DNA from 4 places in the Lacticaseibacillus sp. 30 genome. Region 3 is predicted to be linked to each of the others. Evidence: predicted binding sites of a transcription regulator. Region 3 holds the regulator's gene; each other region holds the start of a gene.

Region 1 (3,165 bases), on a different contig from region 3:
AGAATATTAACTATTTAAAGAACCATGTTGGGCTAGATAACTTACCGGCCAAATTGCGGGAAATTGCAGTTTTACGTTTAGCACATCCTGACGTCTCGCTTCAAGAGCTTGGAGCGATGATGCCGAGCGGCCAAATTTCAAAGTCTGGGGTCAATCACCGGTTGCGGAAATTGAATCAGATTGCTGAAGGGTATCAACAACCAGAAGACGCTTGAGCACTAATGCGAAGTGGGTTGCGTTCATCATAATCGGGTGTTGACAATCAACAAATCAATCCCTTTGTTTCCTCAAGCTAATCGTGTACAATGTAACCGACATCAAGTTATTTTTTTGCTGAAGATTGACTGTTTTGGACGCATGTCGATGTCTTTTAGCTTGGATGTATCCCTTTGGCGACGACTTGTTTGAAGGAGCCGTGATGATCTTGGCAACCAGAGAGAAGCGCCATCGCTTTTTTGAGATGACCGTCTTGAAGCAATGACGTGAGCCCCGTCGGTGTTGATGGTGGCTAATAATTGATAGATGAACGCATTTTTCACAGTGTGGACGGCTTTTGCGAGCTGTTCGCGCGTTTAAAGGTAAGTTTTAGGAGGAAGCAGCATGGTTAAACCGATTACTTTGAACGAACAGCTTTGTTTTGCGATTTACAAAGCACAAAAACAATACAATCATTTCTATTCACAAGCGCTAGCTCCGTTCAAGTTAACCTATCCGCAGTACATCACGTTATTGTCGCTATATGAACATGGCACAATGTCGGTTAAGCAAGTCGGACAAACACTTGAACTGGATAGCGGTACCTTGACGCCGTTAATGAAACGGCTTGAAAAAGATGGCTGGATCAGTCGCAAGCGTTCCACTGAAGATGAACGGCGAGTGGATGTCAGTTTAACCCAAAAGGCGCTGGATGCCCGTGATCAGATTTTTGAACACGTTGGATCTTGCATGGAGTTGATGAATCTTCCTAAGCCTGAGTATGATCATATCAAGTCAGAAGTCAGTCGGGTTGATGAGCATTTAAGTGCCATTCCCGACGGCGCTTTTCCAGAAGCGTAACGCCCAAAAATAAGGTCAAAGATTTTTACCTAAATCTTTGACCTTATTTGACTTTAGTTGTATACTTAGCACTGTACTTTTAAGAGTGCTAATAACGATTATCAGGAGGTTAGGACATGCTAGTACCTACCGTCGTTGAACAAACTAGTCGTGGCGAACGTGCTTACGACATTTACTCACGTCTATTAAAAGACCGAATCATTATGTTATCCGGTGAAGTCAATGATCAAATGGCCAATTCTGTCATCGCGCAACTGCTTTTCTTGGACGCGCAAGACTCTGAAAAGGATATCTATCTCTACATCAACAGTCCCGGTGGTGTTATCACCAGTGGCTTGGCGATGCTGGATACGATGAACTTCATCAAGTCAGATGTGCAGACGATCGCCATCGGGATGGCTGCCTCAATGGCGTCCGTTTTGCTGGCTGGTGGGACGAAAGGGAAGCGGTTCGCATTGCCGAACTCAACCATCCTGATCCATCAACCTTCAGGCGGTGCCCAAGGTCAGCAGACCGAAATTGAAATCGCTGCTGAAGAAATCTTGAAGACACGTCGCAAGATGAACCAAATTTTGGCTGACGCAACTGGTCAAACGATTGAGCAAATCAAGAAGGACACCGAGCGTGATCATTATATGAGCGCTCAGGAAGCCAAGGATTACGGCTTAATCGATGATATCTTGGTCAACAAAAATACGCAAAAATAAGCTGTAAAAAGAAAAGCGCGTTGCCATATCGTGGCAACGCGTTTTTGTTTCCCCGAAAAGACTTGCAAAGCGAGGGCATATTGAGTAATATAATTAGGTACTTGCGCGGTTAGTGTAATGGATCGCACGTGAGATTCCGGTTCTCGAAATCCGGGTTCGACTCCCGGGCTGCGCAGAAACCCGGTTAAATGGGAAAAGGTAGGACAGCATAACCCCGAGTAATCGGGGTTTTTGTTTTGTTTAAAATTAAAAACATTCAAAACAGGATAGAGGCGTGACATGCATCATGCTAAAACGCCGATAAGTGATAGCCTGAGATCCGAATTGCAGCGACGATCTTCACCGTTCATTGCTCGGGTGCTTGATGAGAGATTCGGCGGCTATTTTTGCAAACGCTAACATTATGACTTGGAAACTGCTCATTATATAACGAACGGGAATAAAACCAACCCTTGTCACTACTGAACTAAGACACAAACTGAATCACTTTTCCCAGCATGAAAATTCCATTAGAAACAACCCGAAACCCGCTTTCAAAAAAACCCGCCAGACGGGATGATGTTTTAGTAAAATCCGAATAATCTTCACACCAAAAAAATAGATGTTCTAAGTTTACCGAATATGTGATTGTTTTTGGACGATTAAGGCCGCAGACTTGCGATAAAGCGGAACCCCTGCTACAATTGGTCTTGTTGGTAAAGGAAAACAGCATTTGTTGGGTTCCTAATTTTTTTCAGCTTGCTGGGTCGGCGAACGACTCGGAGGGACGTGAAATGACCCATTAAAGAAGGACGTGCCTTATGCATACTGAACTTGCGTGGCTCAAAGCGATCGCGCCTGATCTGATGGGCGTTGTCACTAAACGCTATCAGGTCCTTCAATTTATTAACTGGATGGCACCAGTTGGCCGGCGAACGTTGGCCGAACAGATGAAGATCTCAGAACGTGCTTTGCGCACAGAAACGGATTTTCTGCGTAGTCAAGGTTTGTTGGAAAGCTCAAAATCTGGCATGGTGCTAACAGCAAAAGGGTTAGAGACATTTCATGGCCTTGATCATCTTATGAATCAGCTGTTAGGAATTAAGGATGATGAAAAACGACTTGCTGCCCAGCTTCAAATCGATCATTGTTTGGTCGTATCTGGCGATGCCGATCAAAGTGGTCGGGTGCTTGATGAGCTGGGGAAGACGTTGAATTCGACCTTACAATTACTGTTGCCGCCGGGTCGCTTGACGGTTGCTGTGATGGGTGGAACGACAATGGCACATCTTGCAAGGCAGCTGACATTTCAGTTGTCTGCAGGACGTGAATTGACGTTTGTCCCTGCTCGCGGTGGCTTAGGCGAAGCGGTGACGATTCAGGCCAACTCGATTGCTGCTGCGATGGCGGAAGCAACCGACAG
Region 2 (3,165 bases), on a different contig from region 3:
GGGGTAAAGATAATGTAGTTTTGGTCCGTGGTTGCCTTAAAGTCAAACTGCGTGTTCTTCGCATTTTGTTTTGTCTCTTCATTGCTGATGGTTTCGGTTTGCAGCCCCAGAGCTGTCCGAAGTTTGTTGGAGATTCGTTGCATCTCAGCGTCGGAAGCAATCTGGTAAGCACCATCGCCGACCCATGCGTTGACACCTTGCAAATGATCAGTCGAAACTGTTTTTGCGGCGTCACGGTAATTCAAGAAAATACTTTGCATATCATCAAAACTCATATTCGTGGCAATATTTTTTGAGATAGTGTCCATGAGCTTGGTAAAATTGCCAAGTGATCCAACAGAAATTGCTTTTTTGAGAATGGCCTTGATGACTTGTTGCTGCCGCTTCTGTCGGCCATAATCGCCCTCTGGGTCAGAGTGACGCATCCGTGAATATGCCAACGCCATATTGCCATTGAGATGCATGGGGCCTTTCGTGAACTTCTGGTTGCCAGTGTATGGATCCTGAAAGGAAAACGGTACGACGACATCAATACCGCCGACAGCATTGACGACTTTTTCAAGCGCCCCCATGTTGATTGTTAGGTAGTAAGAAATCGGGACATTGACCAGCTTGGAAACAGTGTTGATCGCCATGTCCGAACCGCCAACGTTGTACGCGGCATTGATCTTCTGCATGTTGAATTCCTTTGTGCCAATTAACTCTGCAGCGGTGTCACGCGGGATACTGACCATGGTTGTTTTCTTGGTTTTAGGATTAACGACAGCAACAATCATGGTATCAGAGTTGCCTTTTTCAATCCGACCATCAGCACCAGTATCGACGCCTAGTAGCAAAACGGCGAACGGCTTCTTGTTAGCAATGTCGGTACTGACATGTTTGGTCGCATGATATGTATTATTGATGGCATATTTTGCCTGACTGTATAACCGCAAGGCATACGCACCTGTTGTGAACAGACCAACCACAACGATTAGGCTGATCAATTTGCCCCAGCGAAAACGCCTCGGCTTCTGTTGTTGTTGGCGGCGATTAGAACGGGTCTCCATGTTTGAACTGCTCCTTCACAAAATCATTATTTCTATTATAAGGGATGAAAGCAGGGGTCAAGGTTAATATTCGATTACGATTATAGGGTGTGGGCGAGATAGTAAAGCCAAACCACCCACAAAGATCCAAGGCGGGCGATAATAGCCGTGCTGACTGCGCCAGTGTGTCGATAATCATATGCAAGAACAAGTCCAACCAATGTGGCGCTTAACCAGTGTCCGCCCGGTTGCGTTAAAGCAAACAGGAGACTAGTGATCAAGGCACCGCCAAAGATACCGGTGACATTCACAAGATTACCGAATAGAACTTTGCGATAGGTTAGCTCTTCCAACACAGGAATAGCCAATCCGATCACTAGGAAATACCACGGATTAGTTGCCATACTGGACAGCTGCTGATGAATTAGGCTGCTAGTTTGCGGTATTTTGAATAAAAATGTTTCTAGCCATGAACCCACAAGCTGAGCGACCAAAACGCCAACGATACCGATTAGTCCCCAGAAAACCCGTTGTTGTGGGGCGGCAACCCCAGGTTCTTCGATGGCGTTGGCAATGACTAACTGTCGCTCACTGAAACCAGCGGCAATCATCGCCAGCACACTGATCACAGTAGCAAGACCTAAGCTGATTCGGCCAACGGGTAAGATTTGGAAAATCAGCAAGTTACCAATCAGCGCCACTAAATAGGCACCAATAATGGAAAGTCCATGTTTTTGTAGTGACATAAAGAGCTCCTTTAAAAAAATGTCTGGAATAAGTATAACATTCCACGGTTTGGGGTTGCATTCAACCGCAAAACTCGTTATAGTTACTTCTGTAGTTAGCACTTAGACATAACGAGTGCTAAATCAAAAAATGTAATGTGGAGGGATTGCCTTGTTAAAACCATTAGGAGATCGCGTGATTGTCGAGGTCGTTGAAGAAGAGGAGCAGACAGTTGGCGGCATCGTTTTAGCCAACAACGCAAAACAAAAGCCGCAAACCGGCAAAGTTGTTGCAGTAGGTGAAGGCGCTTTGACACCAGAAGGCAAGCGTTTGCCAATGGCCGTCAAAGTTGGCGATACTGTATTATACGACAAATACGCCGGCTCTGAAGTGAAGTATGAAGGTCAAGACTACCTTGTATTGCATGAAAAAGACATCATGGCAATTGCGTAACTAAATAATCGATCAATTTTGAGGTGAATAAAAACAATGGCAAAAGAAATTAAATTCTCTGAAGACGCACGTGCTGCAATGCTGCGCGGCGTTGATCAGTTGGCAAACACAGTTAAGACAACCTTAGGACCAAAAGGCCGCAACGTTGTTTTGGACAAGAGCTATGGCTCACCGGAAATTACCAATGACGGTGTCACAATTGCGAAGTCCATTGACTTGGAAGATCACTACGAAAACATGGGCGCCAAGTTGGTTGCCGAAGTTGCTTCCAAGACAAATGACATTGCTGGTGATGGTACCACAACCGCAACGGTTTTGGCACAAAGTATTATCCGCGAAGGCATGAAGAACGTTACAGCCGGTGCTAATCCTGTTGGCATTCGCACAGGGATTGAAAAAGCAACTAAGGCTGCCGTTGACGAATTGCACAAGATTAGCCACAAAGTTAATGGTAAGAAAGAAATCGCGCAGGTTGCGTCCGTTTCTTCCTCAAATACAGAAGTTGGTAGTCTGATTGCTGACGCCATGGAAAAAGTTGGCCACGATGGTGTGATTACCATTGAAGAAAGCAAAGGGATTGACACTGAACTCTCTGTTGTTGAAGGGATGCAGTTTGATCGCGGCTATCTGAGCCAATACATGGTCACCGATAATGATAAGATGGAAGCTGACCTTGACGATCCTTATATCTTGATCACCGACAAAAAGATTTCCAATATTCAGGACATTTTGCCGCTGTTACAAGAAATCGTTCAACAAGGTAAGGCACTGTTGATCATTGCTGATGACGTTGCTGGTGAAGCATTGCCAACCTTAGTTCTGAACAAGATTCGTGGTACCTTCAATGTTGTTGCGGTTAAGGCCCCTGGCTTTGGTGATCGGCGTAAGGCTCAACTTGAAGATATCGCTACCTTGACTGGTGGTACCGTGATCAGTTCTGACCTTGGCTTGGATCTTA
Region 3 (3,165 bases):
GCGATCCTTGAGGTAATACCCCTTTTGCAATACCTGCGCGACTGTGTCAGCTGGATGTTGATCATCCGCCGCGACCGTTTGAACGGCTTGCTGGGTATTGGGATCGAACTTGTCCCCGGCACCATCAATGGCAGTGATACCGTTTTCCTTCAAAGCGCGTTCCAGATGATCGTAAACCATTTGAACACCCTTCTTCAGGGAAACTGCACTGTCATCTTTGGCCTCGGTTGCAAGCGCCCGTTCGAGATTATCAACAACTGGCAAAATGGCTTTAGCCAACTTTTGCCCATCATATTTCAACAGCTTTTGCTGCTCTTTCTCGAAGCGAGCATTCATATTTTGAATTTCTGCAGCGGCACGCAGGTATTTATCTTCAAAGTCGTCGCGTTCTTGCTTCAACTGCTCGCCGTCATGTTTACTGTTCGAAAGTTGTTCGTTAAGATCCGCGATACTTTCTTGTAAAATATCTTCTTTTAACGAAGTCTCTTTCGTATCAGCAGACTTTTCAGCTTTCTTTGCGGCGTTTGCTGCATGCTTTGCTTTTTGTTCTGCCATGGTATCCTCCTTTAACGCGTTTCCTGACGTAAAAGCCTGTCCATAAGAAACACATGCACAATGCCCAAAAAAGACCATTGCATTTGTGCGCCGATTTCTGAACGTGTCAGTTCACGCTATTCTTTAAACGCATCAGTTGGCTTAAAAACACCAACTGATGCTATTTGCTAACATGATTATTGATCAAAGTTGGCATAGTAGTCTGTCAACCGTTTAGCTAGCTCTTCGCGAAAAACGTCGAGCAAGCCGATCATCTTGGAGTACGGCATTTGCGTCGGTCCCAAGAGGGCGATCATACCGGTACCGTGACCACCAACATCATAACTAGCAGTGATCAAGCTGAGGTTCGCTAGATCAATAGGTTTTAACTCTGGACCCAGTCGCACTTGAACCGGTGTTTGGCGGATCGGGCCGCCCAGCAACTCAGTCAGATCGCCGTGATCCGCATCGATCAACGACATGATCTTTTTCAGCTCGTGAATATCCGAATCGCCAAGGTAATCCATCAAGTTCAACCGCCCACCAACATAAAAACGTTCAGAGGCAGCTGACTTTAAGACATTGCCAAAAATATCAAGGAAGCCGTCTGGGCTGGTCAAATACTGCATTAGCATGGACGGGACATCCGTCCTCAGCCGCTGTGCTACCTGAACCAATGGCAACCCGACCAGCTGATCATTCACAATTCTGATGGCTTTTTCAAGTTCATCGGAAGAAATGGACGGCGGGACGGTGAACACCTGATTTTCGACATTACCATTATTCGTGACCAAAATGGCCATGACTTGATGGTTACCTAGTGGTACGAGTCGGAACCCAGTGAGCTTAATATTGTTGACTTCCGGACCGAGACTAATGGCGGTGTAGCTCGTCAGATTTGATAGAATCTGCGCGCTTTGTGCCACAATTTCGTCCATTTTGCTGTAACGCTGGCCAAGCTCCTGCTTGATCGTTGCCAAATCATGGCGAGAGACGCGCACGGGTTCAACAAGATGATCAAGATAGTAGCGATAGCCTTGTGTCGAAGGAACTCGACCTGAACTGCTATGGGTCTTGGTGATCAGACCGGCATCTTCCAGCGCTGCCATGTCGTTGCGGATCGTCGCAGAACTGACGTGAACCGGCAGCTCTTGCATTAACGTCTTTGAGCCCACCGGCTGGCCACTTTCAGTAAACAACCGGATGATCTCTTTTAAGACGAGCAATTGCCGTTTCGTCAACATTTTCTCACCTCACCTTTAGCACTCGTTTTATATGAGTGCTAATACAATGAATAATATACCAAGCGAGGTTAGCAAAGTCAAGGTACGATTGCTAGATTGTGAACGTTTCTAGTGAAAATTATGGCAAGTGCATTTTAACAACACAGCCGTTTCTTTTAGCACTTAAACAAGCGGCTCATCAATCAAGAAACGTTGAAAAACTTCGTTGCCAAGGAACTTGCCTTTGTTGGTCAGGCGAATGTAGCCATCTTGGCGCACAACCAAACCTTGACTGACCAGTTCCGGCACAGTTTCACCATAAATGGCGTCAACTGTCATGTGGTAGCGATCATAAAACCGCGCTTCACTGACCCCCTGCATCGTCCGCAAGCCTAGAAACATTTCTTCTTCGATCTGTTCTGACTGTGGCACCAAATGATGTTCAAGGACCGGCAAGTGGTCAGCATGTAATGGTGTTAAATACTGCTTAATAGGACCATAGTTGTGGTAGCGATCACGACCAAGATACCCAAACGCACCAGCACCGAAGCCAAAGTACTTGTCATTACGCCAATAAAGCAAGTTATGCTCACACTGGTACCCGTCTTTTGCAAAATTACTAATTTCATATTGATGTCGGCCATGTGCTTCCATGAGATCGATCGCATCTTGATACATATCGGCCTCGACGTCTTGGGTCGGCAAGCGCAACTTGCCCTGTCGCATCAGATTATAGAAGATCGTTTTACGTTCCAAAATTAGGGAATACGTTGAGTAATGCGGCAGATCCAGTGCCAACGCCTTTTGCAAACTGGTCAGAAAGTCATCGCGGCTTTGATCAGGTAGTCGAAAAATCAAATCAATCGAAATATTATCAAACCCGACTTGACGGGCGTTAGCAATGGCAGTGTAAACATCTTTTGCTCGATGTATCCGGCCAATTCGGCGTAATACATCATCATTAAACGATTGCACGCCAATCGACAAACGGTTGACATCATAATCATGTAGCACTTGCAACTTTTCGGTCGTGAGCAAGTCATTGGGGTTGGCTTCAAAAGTAAACTCCCCTTGATCAAAATGTAGGATATCGTGAATACCCTGACACAATGTAGCCAATTGTGTCGGTGTCAGCGTGCTGGGCGTGCCACCACCGACATAAACCGTCTGAATTTTTTCTTCAGGATGTTCGGCCATCACCATCCGCATTTCTTTTAGCAGCATGGCCACATAATCATCAACTGGCTGGCCTTCGATGAAAACTTTGTTGAAATCGCAGTAGTAACAAATATGTTCACAAAATGGTATATGAAGATAAGCACCTGCCATATTAACCCTTCTTTGCGGCAAAATAGTCTCGGACGGCAGTTTCATCTTTTTTCAATTGATCAATCAGGGCATCAGCACC
Region 4 (3,165 bases), on a different contig from region 3:
GGGCAAGTCGTCGGTATTAACTCTATGAAATTATCCGGCAACTCTGGCAGTAATGCCACCATTGAAGGCATGGGCTTCGCAATTCCAAGTGATGAAGTCGTTTCAATCATCAATCAACTCGTTGCTAACGGGAAAGTGGTTCGACCAGCGCTTGGCATCGAAGTTCGTGACTTATCCACTGTTTCTGCAACACAGCAGAAATCGGTTCTGAAGTTGCCTGCTAGTGTGACGGATGGTGTTGTGGTTGCTGGCTTTACCAGCGGCAGCAGTGCTAAATCTGCTGGTTTGAAGCAGTATGATGTGATCACGGCCCTTGATGGGGTAAGTACCTCAAACACAGCAGCCTTGCATACACAGCTATACAAACACAAGGTTGGCGACACGATTAAATTAACTTTGTATCGTGCCGGAGAACAGCAGACAGTCTCTGTGAAGCTGTCGCAAACGACAAGCGACCTTAAGAACTAAATCACACAAATCGATAATCCTCGAGTCAGAAAATGTTCGTTTCTGGATCGAGGATTTTTTGATGCACTTGCGAAGTTAGTGGCAAGCGGTTTCTCTGCAGTTTTGAGCTTTTATCCGAAAATTCAAGGGGCCAACCTGTGGAAAAGTTCAAGAAAAAGATTTGTCAAGAGTGGGTAACTTTTACCTAAAATTGATGCTTTACCTGTGGATAACTCTGTGGATACTGTTCATAACTAAGATTCTGGGGTGTGACTAAGTTATTCACTGACTTGGGGATAACCTGTGGATAAACTTTTTTAACTTGTGACAAAACGTTTGTTCCCAGCGGCTGGAACGGGATGCGTGAGCTGAAGTTTGTGAAATCGAACGATCAAAAACTGTGGATGACTTCTTTTTAAAAATTTTTTGCTTGAATTTTTTAAATCGCCTATTTGGTGTCAATTCGAATACTTAATACTATATTTGGCGTATGAAGTTATGAACATGTGGATAAGACGTGTGGATAACCTGTTGGTCGTTGCGAAAAACTCCGAATTTGACTTCATTTGGAAATGTGAGTACGATAAAGAAGGTAAAAGGTTGTGCACAACTCAATAGAGAGGATGGTTCGGATGCAAATCTCAATCAAACCAGCAGCAGTCACTTACTTGAAGGATCATGTCAATCAGGATCAACGGTTATTCTTGGCACTGGATGACGGCTCAAGCAAATATTCCAAACTTGGCGGTTCTTGTGCCATTGGAAATAAATATCAGTTAGTGGTTGCCGATGAGGATGATCAAGATTATGCGCTGCCACTGGACAACGAAGCTGGTTTCAAACTGACAACGGGTGACCCAGAAACGGATTATTTCGGCAGTGGTCTGACACTTGATTTCAAAAACGCATCGTTGGCTCTGCGTGATGACAGCGGCATTCTTGATGGGGCTGTGACCTTGAATAAGGACGCCGCCTTACCACAAAATGATGCACAACGTCGGGATGACATGACAAAACTGGGCGGCAAAATTTGCTAAGGTAGCTCTGGGCTATTAAGTCACTTTTTGCATCAACCAGTCATTGAATAGGACCACAAAGTTAGCACTCGACGTTTGCGAGTGCTAATTTTTGTGGTATACTAAAGGTGTTGTAGGGAAGACATGAAATGCCTTCGATATGAAAGGAAGTATTCGAATATGGCTAATGATTTGATGCGTCGTAATGATTGGCTGAGCGATCCTTTCTTTAACGATTTGGGTCGTCATCTTTTTGACAGCTTGACACCAGCAAATGTTGATCGCAGTCGGGTTCTAAAGACTGATATTCAGGAAAACGATCAGGCGTATGTTGTGAAAGTTGATGTGCCTGGCATTGAGAAGCAAAATATCAGTCTGAGTTACGATCGTGATGTGCTCAGCATTGCCGTTAAACATGAGGAGCAGGCTGATCATGCTGACAACGACGGTAACATGTTAATGTCAGAACGTAGCTATGGCCGCATGAGTCGTAGTTATCGGCTGCCAAATGTCAATGAAGGTCAGATCAGCGCCAAGGTCAATGATGGTGTCCTGACGATCGATCTGCCAAAAATGACAAGCGACCAAAAGGGCAATCATCAGATCAACATTGATTGATCTACGAATTATTTGCCTAGCTTCATTTATATACGAGAGACCGTACCGATTTTAATGGTGCGGTCTTTTATTTTGTTAAAAAAGCAAGTTATGTGAGCCTTATCATATGAGAAGCGTATAATATGAAGTGAATATTAGGGAAGCTATAAAATTAACGGGGTCAATCATTGCCGGTTTAAGCGTACTGGTTGGGGATGATGGACACTTGAGTTAATTTTCGGTAGAAGAGTTTAGCCATGGCTCAATTAATAGAAACCATGAATGTCGAGCATCTAAGTGGGACAGATTATATTCGTTCTAAAAAAGGTTGTGCTTTCAGATTGTAATGGTTATAATTGGGGTACTTAGAAAAAGGGAGTGGCAGTGATGAAAAAGAACTGGCAATTAATGATGGTGCTTGCTGTAAGTGCCATTGCGCTAGTCTTTGCTTTCGGTTTAAAGCAACCATTGATCGCGCAAGGGCTGATCACGGTGATGGGGTCAATCATTGCTTTAATTATGTTCTGGGGCATGGTGAAGACAATTCGTTCTGGTAACTTCGGCGTTGACTTGCTTGCCATTACGGCGGTTGTTGCCACCTTGGCGGTTGGCCAGTATTGGGCTGCGATGATCGTGTTATTGATGCTGACTGGTGGCGATGCGCTTGAAAGCTACGCAGCAACAAAAGCAAGCAGTGAATTAAAGCAATTACTCGAAAATGCACCGACAACCGCGCATCGTATGGTTGATGGACACGTTGAAGATGTTGAAGTTGAGGCCGTCCAAGTTGGCGAAACGATTTTGGTTAAGCCGCAGGAAGTCGTGCCAGTTGATGGTACGGTTTTGGCAGGTGAGAGTTTGGTGGATGAAGCCAGTTTGACGGGTGAATCAAAACCGGTTGCCAAAAACGCAGGTAGTGACATTATGTCTGGGACCGTCAATGGTGACGCTGCCCTAACTGTCAAGGTCACGCAACGGGCTGAAGATAGTCAGTATCAAGGGATTATTAAACTGGTTAAGGAATCCGAAGCGCGGCCAGCACATTTTGTTCGGATGGCTGATCGTTATGCGGTACCGTTTACGTTGATTGCTTATGTGATTGCGG

Evidence for each region. The regulator HrcA, encoded in region 3, represses chaperone genes, less so after heat shock. The targets are predictions, from matches to a motif close to TTAGCACTCNNNNNNNNNGAGTGCTAA.
Region 1: clpP (ATP-dependent Clp endopeptidase proteolytic subunit ClpP) is a predicted target of HrcA. The motif match lies at 1,122-1,148, and genes of this name have one in related genera.
Region 2: groES (co-chaperone GroES) is a predicted target of HrcA. The motif match lies at 1,870-1,896, and genes of this name have one in related genera.
Region 4: ACWPAB_RS05125 (Hsp20/alpha crystallin family protein) is a predicted target of HrcA. The motif match lies at 1,546-1,572, and genes of this name have one in related genera.

What each region holds. Positions count from the first base shown of each region.
Region 1 is NZ_JBSOQX010000002.1:77,439-80,603, forward strand. It holds gene whiA (DNA-binding protein WhiA) at 1-215, shown strand, start outside; gene ACWPAB_RS01845 (MarR family winged helix-turn-helix transcriptional regulator) at 601-1,056, shown strand; gene clpP (ATP-dependent Clp endopeptidase proteolytic subunit ClpP) at 1,173-1,763, shown strand; tRNA gene ACWPAB_RS01855 (tRNA-Arg) at 1,867-1,938, shown strand; gene ACWPAB_RS01860 (sugar-binding transcriptional regulator) at 2,564-3,165, shown strand, end outside.
Region 2 is NZ_JBSOQX010000016.1:814-3,978, reverse strand. It holds gene ACWPAB_RS10640 (LCP family protein) at 1-1,049, opposite strand, end outside; gene ACWPAB_RS10635 (CPBP family intramembrane glutamic endopeptidase) at 1,130-1,774, opposite strand; gene groES (co-chaperone GroES) at 1,926-2,207, shown strand; gene groL (chaperonin GroEL) at 2,244-3,165, shown strand, end outside.
Region 3 is NZ_JBSOQX010000003.1:174,896-178,060, reverse strand. It holds gene grpE (nucleotide exchange factor GrpE) at 1-555, opposite strand, end outside; gene hrcA (heat-inducible transcriptional repressor HrcA) at 732-1,778, opposite strand; gene hemW (radical SAM family heme chaperone HemW) at 1,941-3,086, opposite strand; gene ribF (riboflavin biosynthesis protein RibF) at 3,088-3,165, opposite strand, start outside.
Region 4 is NZ_JBSOQX010000005.1:109,044-112,208, reverse strand. It holds gene ACWPAB_RS05135 (S1C family serine protease) at 1-468, shown strand, start outside; gene ACWPAB_RS05130 (iron-sulfur cluster biosynthesis family protein) at 1,080-1,484, shown strand; gene ACWPAB_RS05125 (Hsp20/alpha crystallin family protein) at 1,644-2,081, shown strand; gene ACWPAB_RS05120 (heavy metal translocating P-type ATPase) at 2,448-3,165, shown strand, end outside.